DNA from 4 places in the Brenneria rubrifaciens genome. Region 1 is predicted to be linked to each of the others. Evidence: predicted binding sites of a transcription regulator. Region 1 holds the regulator's gene; each other region holds the start of a gene.
What was found. Region 1 encodes CRP, which controls carbon source genes, mostly activating them, when cyclic AMP is high. Its sites were predicted from a motif close to ATGTGANNNNNNTCACAT; they were not measured.
Positions count from the first base shown of each region.

Region 2: epd (erythrose-4-phosphate dehydrogenase) is a predicted target of CRP. The motif match lies at 2,444-2,461, and genes of this name have one in related genera.
Region 3: pth (aminoacyl-tRNA hydrolase) is a predicted target of CRP. The motif match lies at 2,195-2,212, and genes of this name have one in related genera.
Region 4: EH207_RS15605 (PTS mannitol transporter subunit IICBA) is a predicted target of CRP. The motif match lies at 2,379-2,396, and genes of this name have one in related genera.

Region 1 is NZ_CP034035.1:124,818-129,666, reverse strand. Features, by position in the region: gene EH207_RS00540 (LysE family translocator) at 1-4, opposite strand, end outside; gene EH207_RS00535 (YheU family protein) at 276-512, shown strand; gene EH207_RS00530 (phosphoribulokinase) at 619-1,488, shown strand; gene EH207_RS00525 (OsmC family protein) at 1,557-1,964, opposite strand; gene crp (cAMP-activated global transcriptional regulator CRP) at 2,287-2,919, shown strand; gene argD (bifunctional acetylornithine/succinyldiaminopimelate transaminase) at 2,993-4,219, opposite strand; gene EH207_RS00510 (aminodeoxychorismate synthase component II) at 4,339-4,849, opposite strand, start outside.
Region 2 is NZ_CP034035.1:3,238,668-3,243,516, forward strand. Features, by position in the region: gene pgk (phosphoglycerate kinase) at 24-1,187, opposite strand; gene epd (erythrose-4-phosphate dehydrogenase) at 1,260-2,276, opposite strand; gene tkt (transketolase) at 2,612-4,606, opposite strand.
Region 3 is NZ_CP034035.1:1,860,499-1,865,347, reverse strand. Features, by position in the region: gene ispE (4-(cytidine 5'-diphospho)-2-C-methyl-D-erythritol kinase) at 1-599, shown strand, start outside; gene prs (ribose-phosphate diphosphokinase) at 741-1,688, shown strand; gene ychH (stress-induced protein YchH) at 1,830-2,099, opposite strand; gene pth (aminoacyl-tRNA hydrolase) at 2,411-2,998, shown strand; gene ychF (redox-regulated ATPase YchF) at 3,129-4,220, shown strand; gene EH207_RS08655 (M24 family metallopeptidase) at 4,344-4,715, shown strand; gene EH207_RS08650 (flavin reductase family protein) at 4,715-4,849, shown strand, end outside.
Region 4 is NZ_CP034035.1:3,500,174-3,505,022, reverse strand. Features, by position in the region: gene EH207_RS18260 (APC family permease) at 1-224, opposite strand, end outside; gene EH207_RS15615 (helix-turn-helix domain-containing protein) at 303-1,232, opposite strand; gene EH207_RS15610 (DUF3053 domain-containing protein) at 1,573-2,289, shown strand; gene EH207_RS15605 (PTS mannitol transporter subunit IICBA) at 2,668-4,575, shown strand; gene EH207_RS15600 (mannitol-1-phosphate 5-dehydrogenase) at 4,641-4,849, shown strand, end outside.

The sequences.
Region 1 (4,849 bases):
CCATGAAGTGGCGCCTCTCGCCTCGCCCGACTGCGTTGAGTCGATACCGTCTATTGCCATGTGCTTTTTCAGCCTCGATTTTAGCAAATCACCCTTTTCCGCACATCCCAGGCTCAACGCATGAGGGTTTTGACAAATCAAAAAAGAGTGATTAACTGGCAGTATCGAAGCTAGCAGTATGCTATTGATCGCACAAGATCGGATAACAAGATTTCATGACATGATGTATCGCATTTTTCGCCCGCTTTTATCAGTACCCTATTTTGGAAAAAATCGTGATTATTCCCTGGCAACAACTCGATCCTGAAACGCTGAACAATCTCATCGAATCTTTCGTGCTGCGGGAGGGAACCGATTACGGTGAGGAAGAACGCACATTAGCGCAAAAAGTCGCTGACATTCGTCGGCAACTGACGTCCGGTGAAATCGTACTGGTGTGGTCTGAATTACATGAAACCATCAACATTATGCCCCGGGACCAATTTAATGCCGGTGAGCATCACTCGTATTGAACGACTAAATATGCTAAAAGCAGTGCATATCTATTCCCTTTTTTGATGGCGCCCGATTACCGACGGCGATGCTAAGTCGCGCCGCCATCACGGAGTAAAGCCTCACATGTCATATAAGCATCCAATTATAGCCGTTACCGGCTCCAGCGGCGCGGGAACCACCACCACCAGCCAGGCGTTCCATAAAATTTTTCAGCAGTTGAAAATGCGGGCTGCCCAGCTCGAAGGGGATAGCTTCCATCGTTACACCCGCCCGGAAATGGATATGGCCATTCGCAAGGCGCGCGATCTTGGCCGGCACATCAGCTACTTTGGGCCCGAAGCCAATGATTTCAGCCTGCTGGAACAGTCGTTCATTGAATATGGGCAGCATGGGCGAGGGAAAACCCGCAAATACCTTCACACCTATGATGAAGCGATTCCCTACAATCAGGTTCCCGGTACATTCACCCCCTGGGAACCCATGCCGTCACCCACGGATGTGCTGTTTTACGAAGGTCTGCATGGCGGCGTGGTTACCGAGCAACACAATGTGGCTCAACACGTCGATCTGCTGGTCGGCGTGGTGCCTATCGTCAATCTGGAGTGGATTCAAAAATTGATTCGTGATGTCAATGAACGCGGGCATTCACGCGAAGCCGTGATGGATTCAGTCGTTCGCTCGATGGAGGACTACATCACTTACATCACGCCACAATTTTCACGCACCCACTTAAATTTCCAGCGCGTCCCCACCGTGGATACGTCCAACCCGTTCGCAGCGAAATCCATTCCTTCACTGGATGAGAGCTTCGTGGTGATACATTTTCAGGGGCTGGACAATATTGATTACCCTTATCTGCTCGCCATGTTGCAAGGCTCGTTTATTTCTCATATCAACACGCTGGTTGTTCCCGGTGGAAAAATGGGTTTGGCGATGGAGCTGATTATGACGCCGCTGGTACAACGCCTGCTGGAAGGGAAAAAGATCGAATAGCATCACAGCATCACGCCCTATCAGGCGCGTCGTGTCGCTGTGATGGCGACGATGTCAGGAAGGCGCGGTTAGGCTGAATCCCGGACTTCATGACTGTGCGTAACCTGAACAACTTCCCCCAACATCAGCGCCACAGAGCAATACTTTTCAGCAGACAATACCACCGCGCGCTCTACCGCCTGATCGGTCAGCCCTTTCCCCGTCACGATGAAATGCAAATTGATATGAGTAAACAGACGAGGCGCTTGCACTCTCCGTTCCGAAGTCAATTTCACTTCACAATCGGCGACATCGTGACGTCCTTTTTGCAAAATCGACACAACATCGATCGCGCTGCAACCGCCAACCGATATCAGCAGCATTTCCATAGGGCTTGGCGCCTTGTCACCCGCATTGCCGTCCATCATAACCTGATGTCCTGAGGCGGACTCGCCAAGAAACGTTAAGCCTTCAATCCATTTCACCCGTGCATGCATAGCGTCTCCCTAAAAAATTTTTGAAAATTTATATTGTTACTATACAAAAAACGCCATACCCGGCGCTTTCTCATGCTGAAGCGAGACAATACAAGACACTTCCCTCAAGCTGTGTTAAAAACAAAAGTAGCATCTGCCTGTTCCGGGCAAACACAGATACAAGGAAGGTGATGGCGTCGCCAGATAGTAAATTCCAGTATATTCCCTGACGTCATTCTGCCCACACGAAATTTGATTTTTTAGCAGTCGCAGTTAACACGCCGTACAGGGAACTCTGAGCCCTGTGATTTGCGCAGTGAATTACAACAGAGGATAATAGCGAATGGTTCTCGGCAAACCGCAAACAGACCCCACTCTCGAATGGTTCCTTTCTCATTGCCATATCCATAAGTATCCATCGAAGAGCACGCTTATTCACCAGGGTGAAAAAGCAGAAACGCTTTACTACATCGTGAAAGGCTCTGTCGCAGTGCTAATCAAAGATGAAGAAGGCAAAGAAATGATTCTCTCTTATCTCAATCAGGGAGATTTTATCGGCGAGCTTGGCCTGTTTGAGGAAGGACAGGAGCGCAGCGCCTGGGTACGGGCAAAAACGGCTTGTGAAGTCGCTGAAATTTCTTACAAGAAATTCCGGCAACTAATACAGGTCAATCCAGATATTCTCATGCGTCTGTCCGCGCAAATGGCAAGCCGTCTACAGGTAACCTCGGAAAAAGTCGGCAACCTGGCTTTTCTTGATGTCACAGGCCGTATTGCTCAAACGCTGCTAAATCTGGCGAAACAACCTGATGCCATGACCCACCCGGATGGCATGCAAATAAAAATTACCCGCCAGGAAATCGGACAAATTGTTGGCTGTTCACGTGAAACCGTGGGCCGCATTCTTAAAATGCTAGAAGACCAGAACCTGATCTCCGCACATGGCAAAACGATCGTCGTTTACGGCACTCGTTAAGTCTTACCTTACCCTACAAAAAAAGCGTGAAGCCAACCTCACGCTTTTTTAACTGTTTCATGGCAATAGCGCATTAATCTGCGGCGTTAACCACCTGCTCGACGGCTTTAGCGAATTTAGCCATTCCCTGCTCGATATCTTCCGTTTCAATCACCAGGGAGGGCACAAAACGAATCACATTCGGACCGGCTATCAGCACCATAACGCCTTGCTCAGCGGCGGCGGCCAGGAAGTTACGCGCCCGGCCATGCCACTCCGGGGTCAGCTCGGCGCCCAGCAATAGGCCCATGCCGCGAATCTGTTCGAAAATGCCATGCCGCTGGTTAATTTTTTCCAGTTCATTGACAAACCGTTCGTGACGATCCGCCACACCAGACAACACTTCCGGCGTATTAATGGTGTCCAGCGCGGCTTCCGCCACTGCGCAAGCCAGCGGGTTACCGCCATAGGTCGTACCGTGTACGCCAACCGTCATCACCGAGGCAATTTCCTCGGTTGTCAGCATCGCACTGATCGGGAAACCGCCCCCCAACGCTTTCGCCGTGGTCAGAATATCTGGCGTAATACCGTAATGCATATAAGTAAACAGTTTTCCCGTTCTGCCCATTCCACTTTGGACCTCGTCAAACACCAGCAGCGCGTTATGCCGATCGCATAACTCACGCACGCCCTGCAGAAACGCTGGCGTCGCCGGCATAATTCCGCCCTCTCCCTGCACGGGTTCCAGAACCACCGCACAGGTGTGATCATCCATTACCGCTCTAACCGCGTCCAGATCGTTAAAAGGCACATGAACGATATCCGCAGGCTTCGGGCCAAAACCGTCAGCATATTTTGCCTGGCCGCCAACCGAGACGGTGAACAACGTTCTTCCATGGAACGCATTATAAAACGCGATGATTTTAGTCTTGTACGGGCTGTGGCGTTCAATCGCGTAGTGGCGCGCCAGTTTAAACGCCGCTTCGTTGGCCTCCGCCCCGGAGTTGACAAAGAACACCCGATCGGCAAAGGTCGCGTTAATCAGCTTGCTGGCCAGACGCAACGCCGGCTCATTAGTAAAAACATTGCTGGTGTGCCAGAGTTGTTCTCCTTGCTGTTTCAACGCGGCGACCAGAGCGGGATGGCAATGCCCCAGCGCGGTAACGGCAATACCGCCTGAGAAATCAATATATTCTCGCCCTTGCTGATCCCACACCCGGCTTCCCTTACCTTTTACCGGCACAAACTGCGCTGGTGCATAAACCGGCAGAATTACTTTATCGTGAGTTTCCCTTGTTACTGTTTTGTTCTCTGTAGTCATTTGCTGCCCCGCTCTGATATTTCATCGTTCCGTATGAAAATATAGTCAGTAAATATGCATAAAAAATCAATTAAGGGCAATGTTTAATCCCCTTTGCCAAGCAATGACTTTCTATCCGACTAGATTTTAAGAAAATTATCCAAAAGCTGATGTCCTTGCTGGCTAAGTATGCTTTCAGGGTGAAACTGTACCCCCTCCAACGGCAGCGAACGATGCCGGATTCCCATGATTTCATCACGTTCGCCCTTGCACTCACTCCAGGCGGTCACCTCAAAGCAGTCAGGTAAAGCATCCGCTTCAAGCACCAACGAGTGGTAGCGCGTCACCGTCAGCGGCTGGGATAAACCGTAAAAAATTCCCGTACTGTTATGGGTGATGACAGAGGTTTTGCCATGCATGACCTGTCGGGCACGCACAACACGCGCGCCAAATGCCTGTCCCAGCGCCTGATGACCAAGACAGACCCCCAGAACAGGCAATTTATCCGCAAAATGGCGGATCGCCGCCAGTGAAATACCGGCATCATCCGGGGTACAAGGGCCGGGGGAAATCACCAGTCTCTCTGGCGCAAGCCGTTCAATATCCGCCAATTGCAACTCATCGTTACGCTTGACCAGAACCTCTGCGCCC
Region 2 (4,849 bases), 910 kb from region 1:
TACGCTCCGCTTAAATCAAAATATTACTGCTTGGCACGTTCTTCCAGCATAACGACCGCCGGTAGTTTTTTCCCTTCAACAAACTCCAGGAAAGCGCCGCCACCGGTAGAGATGTAGGAGATTTGGTCGGCAATGCCGAACAGATCGATCGCCGCCAGTGTGTCGCCGCCACCGGCAATAGAGAAGGCGTCGCTTTCCGCAATGGCTCTGGCGACAATCTCGGTGCCTTTGCGGAAGTTCGGGAATTCAAATACGCCGACCGGACCATTCCACAGAATGGTTTTGGCGTTTTTCAGAATTTCCGCCAGGCGCTCGGCGGAAACGTCGCCCAGATCCAGAATCTGCTCTTCATCCTTGATTGCCGTGACCGATTTCAGCGTCGCGGCGGCAGTTTCAGAAAATTCAGACGCAACGCGAACATCGCTCGGCACCGGAATATCGCAGGTTTCCAGCAATTTCTTCGCTTCAGGAATCAGGTCTGCTTCATACAGCGATTTACCCACGTTGTGGCCTTGAGCGGCGACGAAGGTATTGGCGATACCGCCGCCAACAATCAGTTTATCGGCGATTTTGGACAAAGAGTCCAATACGGTCAGTTTGGTGGAAACTTTGGAGCCGCCGACGATGGCAACCATCGGACGGGCCGGATTGCCCAGCGCTTTACCCAATGCTTCCAGCTCATTAGACAACAGCGGGCCCGCACAGGCGATAGGCGCGAATTTACCCACGCCGTGTGTCGACGCCTGAGCGCGGTGCGCCGTACCAAATGCATCCATGACGTACACGTCACACAGCGCGGCATATTGCTTCGCCAGAACTTCGTCGTCTTTCTTCTCACCTTTATTAAAACGAACATTTTCCAGCACAACCAGCTCACCTTGCGCGACATCCACGCCGTCCAGATAATCCTTAGCCAGACGTACCGGAGAAGAGATTTTATCTTTTAAATAGTTAACGACGGGCAGCAGAGAAAACTCTTCGTTGTATTCTCCTTCGGTCGGACGCCCCAGGTGGGAAGTCACCATCACGCGCGCCCCCTGTTTCAGGGCCAGTTCAATGGTCGGCAGAGAAGCGCGGATACGCGCATCAGACGTCACTTTACCTTCTTTTACCGGCACGTTCAGATCGGAACGGATAAGTACGCGTTTGCCAGCCAGATCCAGATCGGTCATCTTAATTACAGACATGGTGAATCCTCTTGTTGATTCTCTTTTAAAGTTGCTTGAGCGAGATATTGATCCCTGATCAATATCGTCGTACTAGAAACCGCAGGCCGCCATTGCCCGTGTTGTATCCAACATTCGATTGGCGAAGCCCCATTCGTTATCGCACCAGACCAGTGTTTTAACCAGGTGCCGGCCACTGACCCGGGTCTGCGTGCCATCAACAATAGCACTGTGCGGATCATGGTTAAAATCAGCCGAAACTAACGGCAATTCGGTGTAGTCAACTATACCACGAAATGCCTCATGCGCTGATTTTTGCAGTAATGCATTAATTTCATTAACATTTACTGGTTTCTTTACGCTGACGCTTAGATCGATCGCCGTGACATTAATCGTGGGGACCCGCACCGATATCGCCTCAAAACGATCGAGGAACTGCGGGAAAACCCGGGTTATCCCTGCCGACAGTTTGGTGTCCACCGGAATGATGGACTGACTGGCCGCACGGGTACGCCGCAGGTCATGATGATAGGCATCAATCACCGGCTGATCGTTCATTGATGAATGGATTGTGGTCACCGTTCCATTTTCAATGCCGAATGCATCATCCAGCAGTTTAATTATAGGAATAATACAATTGGTTGTGCAGGAGGCATTGGAAACGATGCGATGTTCGGCCATTAATTGTTGATGATTCACGCCAAATACCACCGTTGCATCCAAATCCGCGGTTCCCGGATGTGAGAACAAGACTTTCTTCGCTCCTGCCGCCAAATGCGCTTCGCCATCGGCGCGACTGCCATATACGCCACTGCAATCCAGCACCACATCTACGCTAAGTTCACCCCAGGGCAACTGCTCGATCTCCGCCTGGTGCAACAGGCGGATGCAATCATCCCCAACGTATAGCTGATCGCACTCCTGGCGAATATCCCAGGGGAAACGACCGTGACTCGAATCGTATTTGAGCAGGTGGGCAATCCCCTCCGCACTCGCCAGTTCATTAATGGCAACAACGCTAATTTCTGCCCGGCGGCCCGATTCATACAGCGCACGTAAAACACTGCGACCAATACGGCCAAAGCCGTTTATCGCAATACGGATTGTCATGGCGTTCCCTGTGTTGTGGTGTTCATATCATCGCCATAGGATATACCCTTCTTGCATGAAGTTGCAGCACAGTTGCGCCCCTTCCTTCGAAGAGAGTCAGTGAGTTGCAAGGGGGAAGCCGCTTCTCGAACGCAAGGCCAAAACGATGCCGGAAATCCCTTGTCAGAATGCAATCAACATCACAACTGAAACGCTTCAGCCAGCATAAACGAATTAGTGTTTAAAAAGAAATATTCTCGCTCGACACACCTCAGAAGAGTGACCTGCGTCATAAAAAAACCGCCAGATCAAAATGCTGGCGGTTTCAAGACTTCGTGCGGTAAAGCAAAACGTGATTACTTCAGTAATGCCTGCGCTTTTGCGACCACGTTATCCACAGTGAAGCCGAACTCTTCAAACAGCAGCTCAGCGGGCGCAGACTCACCAAAGCTCGTCATTCCAACAATAGCCCCGTTCAGGCCCACGTACTTGTACCAGTAATCGGCGATACTCGCCTCAACCGCTACCCGCGCGCTCACCGATTTCGGCAGCACCGCCTCACGATAGGTCGCATCCTGTTTGTCAAATGCATCCGTTGACGGCATCGACACCACGCGAACCTTATGCCCTGCCGCCGTCAGTTTGTCATATGCGCCAACCGCCAGCTCGACCTCCGAACCGGTGGCTATCAGGATGACATCCGGCTGGCCGCCGCTGTCTTTCAGCACGTACGCGCCTTTAGCCACATCCGCCAGTTGCTGTGCAGTACGCTCCTGCTGCGCCAGATTTTGTCGGGACAGAATCAGCGCCGTCGGGCCGTCCTGACGCTCAATGGCATATTTCCACGCTATCGCCGTTTCCACCTGATCCGCCGGACGCCATACGCTCATGTTCGGCGTCACACGCAGACTGGCCAACTGCTCGACCGGCTGATGCGTCGGGCCGTCTTCCCCCAGACCGATGGAGTCGTGGGTATAGACGTAAATACTGCGGATTTTCATCAGCGCCGCCATACGCACCGCGTTACGGGCGTATTCCACAAACATCAGGAAGGTGGCGGTGTACGGCAGGAAACCGCCGTGCAACGCTATTCCGTTGGCGATAGCGGTCATGCCGAATTCGCGCACGCCATAGTGGATGTAGTTGCCCGCCGCGTCTTTATCCAGTGATTTGGAACCAGACCAGATGGTCAGGTTGCTGGGCGCCAGGTCAGCCGAGCCGCCCAATAACTCAGGCAGCAGTTTACCGTAGGCTTCCAGCGCATTCTGAGAAGCTTTACGGCTGGCAATTTTCGCCGGGTTGACCTGCAACTGCTCAATGAATTTTTGGGCATCCGCCTGCCAATTGGCCGGCAAGTCGCCCGCGGTGCGGCGTTTGAACTCAGCAGCCAGTTCCGGGTAGGCGCCGGCGTAGGCGGCAAACGCTTCATTCCAGGCGGCTTCTTTACGCTGTCCGGCGGCTTTGGCATCCCAGGCGGCGTAAATCTCGGCCGGAATTTCAAACGCCGGATAAGACCAGCCCAGTTGCTCGCGTGATGCGGCCACTTCCGCGTCACCCAACGGCGAGCCGTGAGAATCGTGCGTGCCCGCTTTGTTCGGCGAACCAAAGCCAATCACGGTCTTGCACATCAGCAGCGACGGTTTGTCCGTCACCAGTTGGGCTTGCGCGATGGCGGCTTCGATGGCATCCGTATCGTGACCGTCTACGCCGCGCACCACATGCCAGCCGTAGGCTTCAAAACGGGTAGCGGTGTCATCGGTAAACCAGCCTTCGACGTGGCCGTCGATGGAGATGCCGTTATCATCATAAAACGCGGTCAGTTTGCCGAGCTTCATGGTGCCGGCCAGCGAGCAGACTTCATGGGAAATCCCTTCCATCATGCAGCCGTCCCCCAGAAACGCGTAGGTGTGGTGGTTGACAATTTCATGACCCGGACGGTTGAACTGCGCCGCCAGCGTACGCTCGGCAATCGCCATCCCGATCGCGTTGGCAATCCCCTGCCCCAGCGGGCCGGTGGTGGTTTCGATCCCAGGGGTGTAACCGTATTCCGGGTGGCCCGGGGTTTTGGAGTGCAGTTGGCGGAAGTTTTTGAGCTCTTCGATCGGCAGGTCGTAGCCCGTTAGGTGCAGCAGGCTGTAAATCAGCATGGAGGCGTGACCGTTGGACAGGACGAAGCGATCGCGGTTGGCCCAGTTGGGGTTGGCGGGATTATGGTTCAGGTGATCGCGCCACAACACTTCAGCGATATCCGCCATACCCATCGGTGCGCCCGGATGACCGGATTTGGCTTTTTGCACGCCATCCATACTCAGCGCACGAATAGCATTGGCAAGATCTTTACGAGAGGACATGCTTTACTCCAGATCGGATTGAACAGATGCCTTGTTAGATATATGGTATACTAATCAATACGTTATATAAAAAAGGCAAAGAAAATATGATTACAAATGTACATTAAAATCAAGGTGAATGCACATGGAACCGTGAGCAAAAAAGAGGATTTAATGATTGGCAAATTCACCGTGCTTTTTCCAAACATTCCACAAAGAAATAACACCTCATTTGTTCTGCTCGACAGGCGCGCAATAGCGCAT
Region 3 (4,849 bases), 1.7 Mb from region 1:
CGGATATTCGCATTGAAAAATGTCTTCCGATGGGCGGAGGGCTGGGCGGCGGCTCCTCCAATGCGGCCACCGTGCTGGTCGCGCTGAATCGGTTGTGGGCGTGCGGATTGGGGGCGGATACGCTGGCCGCGCTGGGCTTGCAGCTCGGGGCCGATGTGCCGGTGTTTGTCCATGGCCATGCCGCGTTTGCGCAAGGCGTCGGCGAAAAACTGACGCCCGCCACCCCGCCGGAAAAATGGTATTTGGTCGCTCACCCCGGAATCAGCATCGCCACCTCACTGATTTTTGGCGATCCACAGTTAAAACGGGATTCGCCGGTAAGATCTTTAGAGACGTTATTAAAACAGACCTTCGTCAATGATTGTGAGGCTATTGCAAGAAAACGTTTTCGTGAGGTTGAACAGCTACTTTCATGGCTGTTAGAATACGCCCCGGCGCGCCTGACAGGAACGGGGGCTTGTGTGTTTGCTGAATTCGACACCGAGTCCGAAGCCCGTCGGGTGCTTGGCCAGGCTCCGGAATGGTTAAACGGCTTTGTTGCGCGAGGCGTTAATGTCTCGCCGTTGCAACGCGCACTTTCCGGGCAATTTCAGGTCTGATAATACCCGCTCTGTTACTGAGGATGTTTTATCAAACCTGATTCATACACCCGTATGCATATTGTGCCTGTTGTTGCGCCCCGCTCCCGGATATCACAGCGGGTACAATATTTCTCTGGACGCAAGCCTGAGGTTATTCTCGTGCCTGATATGAAGCTTTTTGCTGGTAACGCCATCCCGGAACTGGCACAACGTATTGCCAACCGTTTGTACACTAGCCTTGGCGACGCCGCTGTCGGTCGTTTTAGCGACGGCGAAGTCAGCGTGCAAATCAATGAAAATGTACGCGGCGGTGATATTTTTATTATCCAGTCCACCTGCGCACCTACCAACGATAACCTGATGGAACTGGTTGTAATGGTTGATGCTTTGCGGCGCGCTTCCGCGGGACGTATCACCGCGGTTATTCCTTATTTTGGTTATGCGCGTCAGGATCGCCGGGTTCGTTCCGCCCGTGTGCCAATCACCGCCAAAGTGGTGGCCGATTTCCTTTCCAGCGTAGGCGTTGACCGCGTATTAACGGTAGATCTGCACGCAGAACAGATTCAGGGCTTCTTTGACGTTCCAGTTGATAACGTTTTCGGTAGTCCGATTCTGTTGGAGGATATGCTGCAACAGAACCTGGAGAATCCGATTGTGGTTTCCCCGGATATTGGCGGCGTCGTTCGTGCCCGCGCCATTGCCAAGCTGTTGAATGATACCGACATGGCGATTATTGATAAACGCCGCCCTCGCGCCAACGTGTCTCAGGTGATGCACATCATCGGTGACGTTGCCGGTCGTGACTGCGTTCTGGTTGACGATATGATCGATACCGGCGGTACGCTGTGTAAAGCAGCGGAAGCGTTGAAAGAACGCGGCGCCAAGCGCGTATTTGCTTACGCTACGCATCCGATCTTCTCAGGCAATGCGTATGACAACATTCAAAACTCGGTTATTGATGAAGTGATTGTCTGCGATACCATTCCGCTGACAGACAACATCAAATCATTGCCCAATGTCCGCACCCTGACCCTGTCGGGTATGCTGGCCGAAGCGATTCGCCGTATCAGTAACGAAGAATCAATCTCCGCCATGTTTGAGCATTAATCGTTTTTTTAGCTGAGTCACAGTTAATAACGAGCAACAACGCCACCTTTTCCCGGTGGCGTTGTTATAATATCGATGAGATAAGAAAAAACCGCCATAGCGAGGCTAGAGCGGCTCTCAAAATTGTTCTACTAGATCTATTTATGAATGCCGCTGACGCTGGCAACGTTTGTCAAAGTGTTTCACCCACCAGTAACGATCGGCGACCGCCTCACGTCCGCTGATACGGGCGCCGACCAGCCAGGAAATAGCGCCAGCAAAAATACTCACAAGATCACTGTACATCATGGATTTTGGCAAATTCAGTTCAGGAAACTGGCTGACAATGGAAAAAACAATACCGCCAATCATCAGGATCATACCAATACCCATCAACACATTGCCTAATAGGGTCACTTTTTTACGTTTCATCTGTCACCTCCAGATCAACTCTGTGGATGAATAAAGATATTGCTATAATCTTCCTTTTTGCATTGATGTAATTATAGACTATGCCGGACGAATGATTGCGGTAAAGATCACAGATATAGCGATTAAAATTCATATTTTTTTACGTTTAAATAAATAAAAACACAAAACCATAAATAGTTTCCTGTTGATATTAATTCATTTCATTCAGTTGATATTTGGCGTTTAACCTGCCCTATGTGTAAACTATCGCACTTCATTGCTCATTTAAATCACGCGGCGTTATTTGAAATACGCGCAATCTGGAATATATCGTGAGTAGCATTAAATTAATCGTTGGTCTGGCCAACCCTGGCGCTGAATATGCCGTTACCCGCCATAACGCCGGCGCTTGGTACGTTGACCGTCTGGCGGACACTTACCGCCAGACGCTGAAAGAAGAAGGCAAATTCTTCGGTTATACATCACGTTTAACGCTTGCCGGTCATGACATCCGCTTGCTGGTTCCCACGACCTTTATGAACCTGAGCGGCAAGTCCGTGGCGGCAATGGCCACATTTTATCGCATTCAACCTGATGAAATACTTGTCGCCCATGATGAACTGGACTTATTGCCGGGTATTGCCAAACTCAAACAGGGTGGTGGCCACGGCGGACACAACGGGCTGAAAGACATCATCAGCAAGCTGGGCAATAACCCTAATTTCCACCGATTACGTATCGGCATCGGGCATCCGGGCGACAGAAATAAAGTTACCGGTTTTGTACTGGGAAAACCGCCGTTTAGCGAACAAACACTGATCGATGGCGCCATTGATGAAGCCGTTCGCTGTACTGAGATCCTGCTGAAAGAAGATATGGTGAAAGCCATGAACCGGTTACACGCATTTAAAGCGGCATAATTTCTCCGTCGATTCAGATGGCAGATCGAGATAAATCGTCATTCCGTGTATAATCGGCCGCAATATTTTCTTTCTGACAGGCAATCGAAAGTAATTGCCTGATTAATAAGTTAGTTGAGGTGATATAAACATGGGATTCAAATGCGGTATCGTCGGGCTGCCTAACGTCGGTAAATCCACTCTGTTCAATGCGTTGACCAAAGCCGGTATCGAAGCGGCCAATTTCCCGTTTTGCACCATTGAGCCGAATACCGGCGTGGTGCCAATGCCCGATCCGCGTCTGGATAAACTGGCCGAAATCGTCAAGCCTCAGCGTATTCTCCCCACGACCATGGAGTTTGTTGATATCGCCGGTCTGGTAAAAGGCGCATCTAAGGGCGAAGGGCTGGGTAATCAGTTTCTGACCAACATCCGTGAAACAGAAGCCATCGGCCATGTCGTACGTTGTTTTGAAAACGACAACATTATCCATGTGAATAATAAAGTTGACCCGGCTGACGATATCGACGTCATCAACACCGAGTTGGCGTTATCTGACCTCGACACCTGCGAACGGGCGATACATCGCGTACAGAAGAGAGCCAAAGGCGGCGATAAAGATGCCAAAGCTGAACTGGCCGCGCTGGAAAAATGCCTGCCGCAGTTGGAAAACGCGGGTATGCTGCGTTCACTGGATCTGACGGATGAAGACAAAGCCGCCATCCGCTACCTGAGCTTCCTGACCCTGAAGCCAACCATGTATATCGCTAACGTTAACGAAGATGGTTTCGAGAATAACCCCTACCTCGATAAAGTCCGCGAAATTGCGGCAAAAGAAGGTTCGGTTGTCGTGGCCGTATGTGCGGCGGTTGAATCAGATATCGCTGAACTGGACGATGCCGACCGTGCGGAATTTATGGCTGAATTGGGACTGGAAGAACCAGGGCTGAACCGTGTGATCCGCGCAGGCTACGAACTGCTGAACCTGCAAACCTACTTCACCGCCGGCGTTAAAGAAGTCCGTGCCTGGACCATCCCGATCGGCGCTACCGCGCCGCAGGCGGCAGGCAAGATTCATACCGACTTTGAAAAGGGTTTTATCCGCGCACAAACCATCTCCTATGAAGACTTTATTGCCTATAGAGGCGAGCAAGGTGCCAAAGAAGCCGGGAAAATGCGCTCAGAAGGCAAAGAGTACATCGTAAAAGATGGCGACGTGATGAACTTTTTGTTCAACGTCTAAGTAGCTTCAGCTGTCTTATGAGGTTTCATCGAATCTCATCAAGGCTGACAAACACCCTAAAATCCACGCAATTGCGTGGATTTTTCATTTATACGTCTGAGATACAAGTCAAAAGCGCGCACTATGCCGTACAACTGGGCGCCGATGCCGGACGGCGGCGCACGTCTGATCCCGCAGCAATATGTCCGTGATATCGACTGGGAAGCGCAAGGTCGTAAATTGATGCACGTCTATCCCGCCACTTATGGCCCGCACAACCCGAATCTTGGCCATTCCGTCGGCATGGCCGGTGGACAGAATAGCTTCAATATCTCATCCCACAACTACGATCGCCTGGAAGAAGGCATGGTATTTGTCCTTCATACTCAATGGATTGAGCCGCTAAAAGCGGGCTGCAACATTGGTGACTGTTACGTTGTCACCAAAGATGGCTTTGAGAATCTTAGCCGCCACACACCGTTAGAAACACATCGCATTGCTGCGGGAGTTAAATAATGAAAGATATGCCAGGACATACCTATTTTGACTTTGCTGAGTTAAGCGAGCGTGAGCGTTACAAAATTCTGATCGGCACGGTGATCCCTCGCCCGGTGGCGCTGGTCACCACCCTTAGCAAGGAAGGCCTACCC
Region 4 (4,849 bases), 650 kb from region 1:
CCGAAGCTGAAAATGATTAACAGCAGCCCGGCAAGAACATACACGCCGGGAACCCCGGCGCCATTGCCGGCCATAAAAGCGACGGGTAAACCCCCGACCACTCCCGTTAGCGGGGAGGCCGCGGCGATGACGAAAAAGATAATCGACCACAGTCCAAGACTGCCTTTCTGAAGCTTATGTTGCTGAGAATGAGTGTGTTGAGGATAAGTATGATGCTGTGCCATGTTCCTGTCCCTCCAGACGGTTCATGGCCAGTCTATGAATGCGTGCCGTTTTTCCGTTATCGAAATCTGGCAAACTTTTTAGTTGAGTCGATGGATGGCCTTCAACGTCTGAGACGGCAACTCACCGAACAGGCGTTTGTAATCCGCGGTAAACTGTGACAGGTGCCAGAACCCCCATTGTGAAGCGACCTCGCTGATACTTAACGGTTCATGGCGGGTCACCAGCGTCCTTTTTACGCCGTTCAGCCGCATGTTTTTGAGAAACACAGCCGGGCTTTGCCCGGTCACTATCTCAAAACAGTTCTGCAAGGTGCGCCGTGACGTGTGCGTCATCAGACACAGCTCATCCTGCGCGCTTTTGACCACGCGCTGCGCTTTTTGCAGCGAGTGCCGCACCGGGGTGTTGTGCTGGTTGGCAACATCAAAAAACGCGAACACCAGCCCTCTGAGATCGCTTTTGAAATGCTGTCTGGCCTGCCTGCCGGCCATCTGGAGCGGATGATTGATGATGCTGTTGAAGGTGGCGGTGATTTGCTGCCGGATACGCGAAGCCAGCGCGTCGTCTCTGACGGAGTAAACTGCGTTGGGCAGCTCAGTGGCAATGTCTGAGAGCAGCGAAAGCGGAATGCTCAGCACCTGTATTGCGGCGTGGTCTGGCGTCTGTAACATCAGTTCTCCGCCGTTGTAGGACCAGGTCACATCCTGCAATGTCAGGCTTTTTCCCATCCAGCGCGCTTCGTCCGGCAGCCTGTTGAATACCCCCAGACACAGCGTTTTATCACGCCCTTTTCCGCTTTGAAATACCGCCTGAGATAGCTGCTCCTCGTGAAACTGTATACCGTCAATCCAGGCTTCTTTGATATTGCCCTCAAAACGGCCTTTGGATAGTTGATCGTAACGGAGCGACCAGTCCGTCAGCAGCCGACTGTGCTGAGCCAACTCCCGAATATGCGACGCGCAGCGGAATCCATTCTGATGACTTGAACCTGAATCAGACGTGAGTTCCATAACCGAGTCCCTAAATGAAAGTGGATACCAATAGGGAGCAAGAACTGCGCCATTAAAATAGCGAAATCTGGCAGATATGCAGAGTGAATGATTTTAAACGACTATTCTGCAAAAAGAAGCCTGCCAGCGGCGGGAAAACCGTGGCCGCGTCGCGGGAACGTGCACCAGCATAGCGAGAATTGCTCATTTTTAAAGTAGTTAAGGCAAGGCGATGCTGTCTTTGCCATCAGTCTTACCTGCATCAGACACCAAGTGAACAACATCTCGGCACAGCCGGATTGATCGGACTATGCTTAAACTAAATTCGACGGTGATAGAGCATATAAAACAGGAGCATAGGATGAGAGAAATGATGGAGTATCGCACGCGTTGGTGGTGGTCCGTTTTCATCTTTTTTATCGCATTGCAGATTGCGGGCTGTGGTGACAGCGACGCCGATCAGCGTAAAGCCTTTACGGATTTTGTGCACAGCCTCCAACAGCAACAGGATAGAAAACTGCCTGAGCTGACAGAAGAGCAAAAGGAGAAATTCGGGCCTTTCGTTAACGATTACACGATCCTGACCACCTTTTCCCAGCAGTTTAATCAGGCTGTGGCAGGCAGTCTGATACCGATGATGTCAGAGGTTTCCCGTATCCGTGTCCCCAGGGATTATCTGTCTCAGCGTGACGCGCTGCGCCAGTCTATCGGCGCCATGCAGATGTTGGGACAGCATATTCAGACGGCGAAAGCGCAAGCCGATGATGCCCGCCGGGCGCTCAAACAGCCTGAAGAGCTCCAGGTCGGCTATGACCGCCTGTATAACCGCGTAGTGACGCAGCCGGTCAACATCGTGCTGCCGCTTATTCCCAGCGCGATTTCATTTGCCCAGGGCTTGATTCAGATGGGGGATTATTTGCAGGCGCAGGGCGATCAGGTGGTTTTCAATGGCAACTTGGTACAGTTTTATACGCCTCAGCAGGTGGCGCAATATAACGGGATGGTGTCGGCGTTGCCGGCGCAGCATCGGAATCTGCTTAACGGGCTAAAGGCGCTGGGCGTCGCCGCCACGCCATAGGCGCGCGCGGTTGAGAGAAAGGGATGCGGTGCGAATGAAAATAAATTGTGATGATCATCACATAAGCAAAACAAAAATTCGGCTTATAAATGTGATTAAAATCACGTTTTAGGTGCTTTAAGGACAGCAAATTTCGAATTTTTAACGCTTTTTTGTGATGCATGTCACCTGGTTGTGAGGGTGATGTGGGGGGAATGTGTGATTTTTGTCACGTTTGTGCCGGGCGGTTGCGGTAGGAAAACAGCGTGTTAGAGTCCGCGCTGCATACAGTAAATAATACTGACGGGGACGCGCATGTGTTGAATCGTTATCACATCGTCCCACGATAATTATCACGCGCTTCTTATCGCCAGCGCGTCTCAATAGGGGTGTGTTTTTATGCTTTCATCAGACATTAAGATCAAAGTGCAGAACTTTGGTCGTTTTCTGAGCAATATGGTAATGCCCAATATTGGCGCATTCATCGCCTGGGGGATTATCACCGCACTGTTTATTCCTACGGGTTGGACGCCCAACGAGACGCTGGCGAAACTCGTCGGCCCGATGATCACCTATCTGCTGCCGTTGCTAATCGGTTATACCGGCGGCCGTTTGGTCTTTGGCGAACGCGGCGGCGTGGTCGGGGCGATTACGACGATGGGCGTAATCGCCGGGACGGATATCCCGATGTTCCTCGGTGCCATGATTGTCGGTCCGTTGGGCGGCTGGGCCATTAAGCGTTTCGACGGCATGGTTGACGGCAAAATCAAAAGCGGTTTTGAAATGCTGGTCAACAACTTCTCTGCCGGTATCATCGGCATGTTGCTGGCGATCCTGGCGTTTCTGGCGATTGGCCCGCTGGTTGTGATCTTCTCTCAGGCGCTGGCCGCCGGCGTTAATCTGATGGTGCAGAATGACCTGCTGCCGCTGACCTCTATTTTCGTCGAACCGGCAAAAATTCTGTTCCTGAACAACGCCATCAATCACGGTATCTTTTCACCGCTGGGTATTCAGCAGGCCACTGAAACCGGGAAGTCCATTTTCTTCCTGATCGAAGCCAACCCAGGTCCGGGTATGGGCGTACTGATGGCCTACATGTTCTTCGGCCGAGGCAATGCGAAAGAGTCCGCGCCGGGCGCGGCGATCATCCACTTTCTCGGCGGTATCCACGAAATCTATTTCCCTTACGTGTTGATGAATCCGCGTCTGATTATTGCGGTGATTCTGGGCGGGATGACCGGCGTGTTCACCCTGAACCTGCTGGGGGGCGGTCTGGTTTCTCCGGCATCTCCGGGCTCAATTCTGGCGGTGCTGGCGATGACGCCGAAAGGCGCGTACTTTGCCAACGTTGTCGCGATCGCGGCGGCATTTGCCGTCTCTTTCTTTGTCTCCGTGATTCTGTTGAAGAGCGTAAAGCATAAGAGCGAAGACGATCTGAGCGATTCGACTCGCCGTATGCAGGAAATGAAAGCCTCTGCCAACGGGCAGGGAAGCGTGAAAGCAGGGGTTAGCGGCGACATGAGCACCGTGCGTAAAATCATCGTGGCCTGTGATGCCGGTATGGGTTCCAGCGCCATGGGCGCGGGTGTGCTGCGCAAGAAGGTGCAGGATGCCGGGCTGACCCATATTTCTGTCATCAACAGCGCCATAAATAGCTTGCCGGACGATGCCGATCTGGTCATTACCCACCGCGACCTGACCGAGCGTGCGATGCGTCATGCGCCGCAGGCTCAGCATATTTCGCTGACCAATTTTCTCGACAGTCATCTGTACAGCGATCTGACGGCCCGTTTGGTTGCCGCCCAAGATAGCGGTGCGCCGTCTGTTGGCGCGCCGGTCACCGCGACGGCCGAGCCGACGAACCTGTTCCAACTGCGTGCTGAGCATATCTTCCTCAATCAGCAGGCGGCCGATAAAGCGCAGGCGATCCGCTTCGCGGGTGAACAACTGGTGAAAGGCGGTTTTGTTAAGCCGGACTATGTCGATGCGATGCTGGAGCGTGAAAAGCTGACGTCCACCTATCTGGGCGAGTCCATCGCGGTGCCGCACGGTACGATTGAAGCGAAAAATCAGGTGCTGAAAACCGGCGTGGTTTTCTGCCAATATCCCGATGGCGTCCGTTTCGGCGATGAAGACGATGAGGTGGCTCGTCTGGTTATCGGTATCGCCGCTCGCAACAATGAACACATTCAGGTGATAACCAGCCTGACCAATGCGCTCGATGACGAAACGATAATTGAACGTCTCGCGCATACGCGCGACGTGCAGGATGTGCTCGATCTGTTGTCCGGTAAAAAGAACGCCTGATTATTTGGCTCTGCCGCCTCCGGGCGGCCTCTTTTTATCCTTCTGTTTTTAAAGGGTAACGCATGATGAAAGCATTACATTTTGGCGCCGGGAATATAGGCCGGGGATTCATTGGTAAACTGCTGGCGGATGCCGATATTGAACTGACATTTGCCGATGTCAGCCAGCCGCTGCTGGAAGCTTTGAACAGTCGTAAACGCTATCAGGTGCGTATTGTGGGAGAGCAAACGCGCCTGGATACCGTCAGTAACGTCAGTGCGGTGCACAGCGGCAG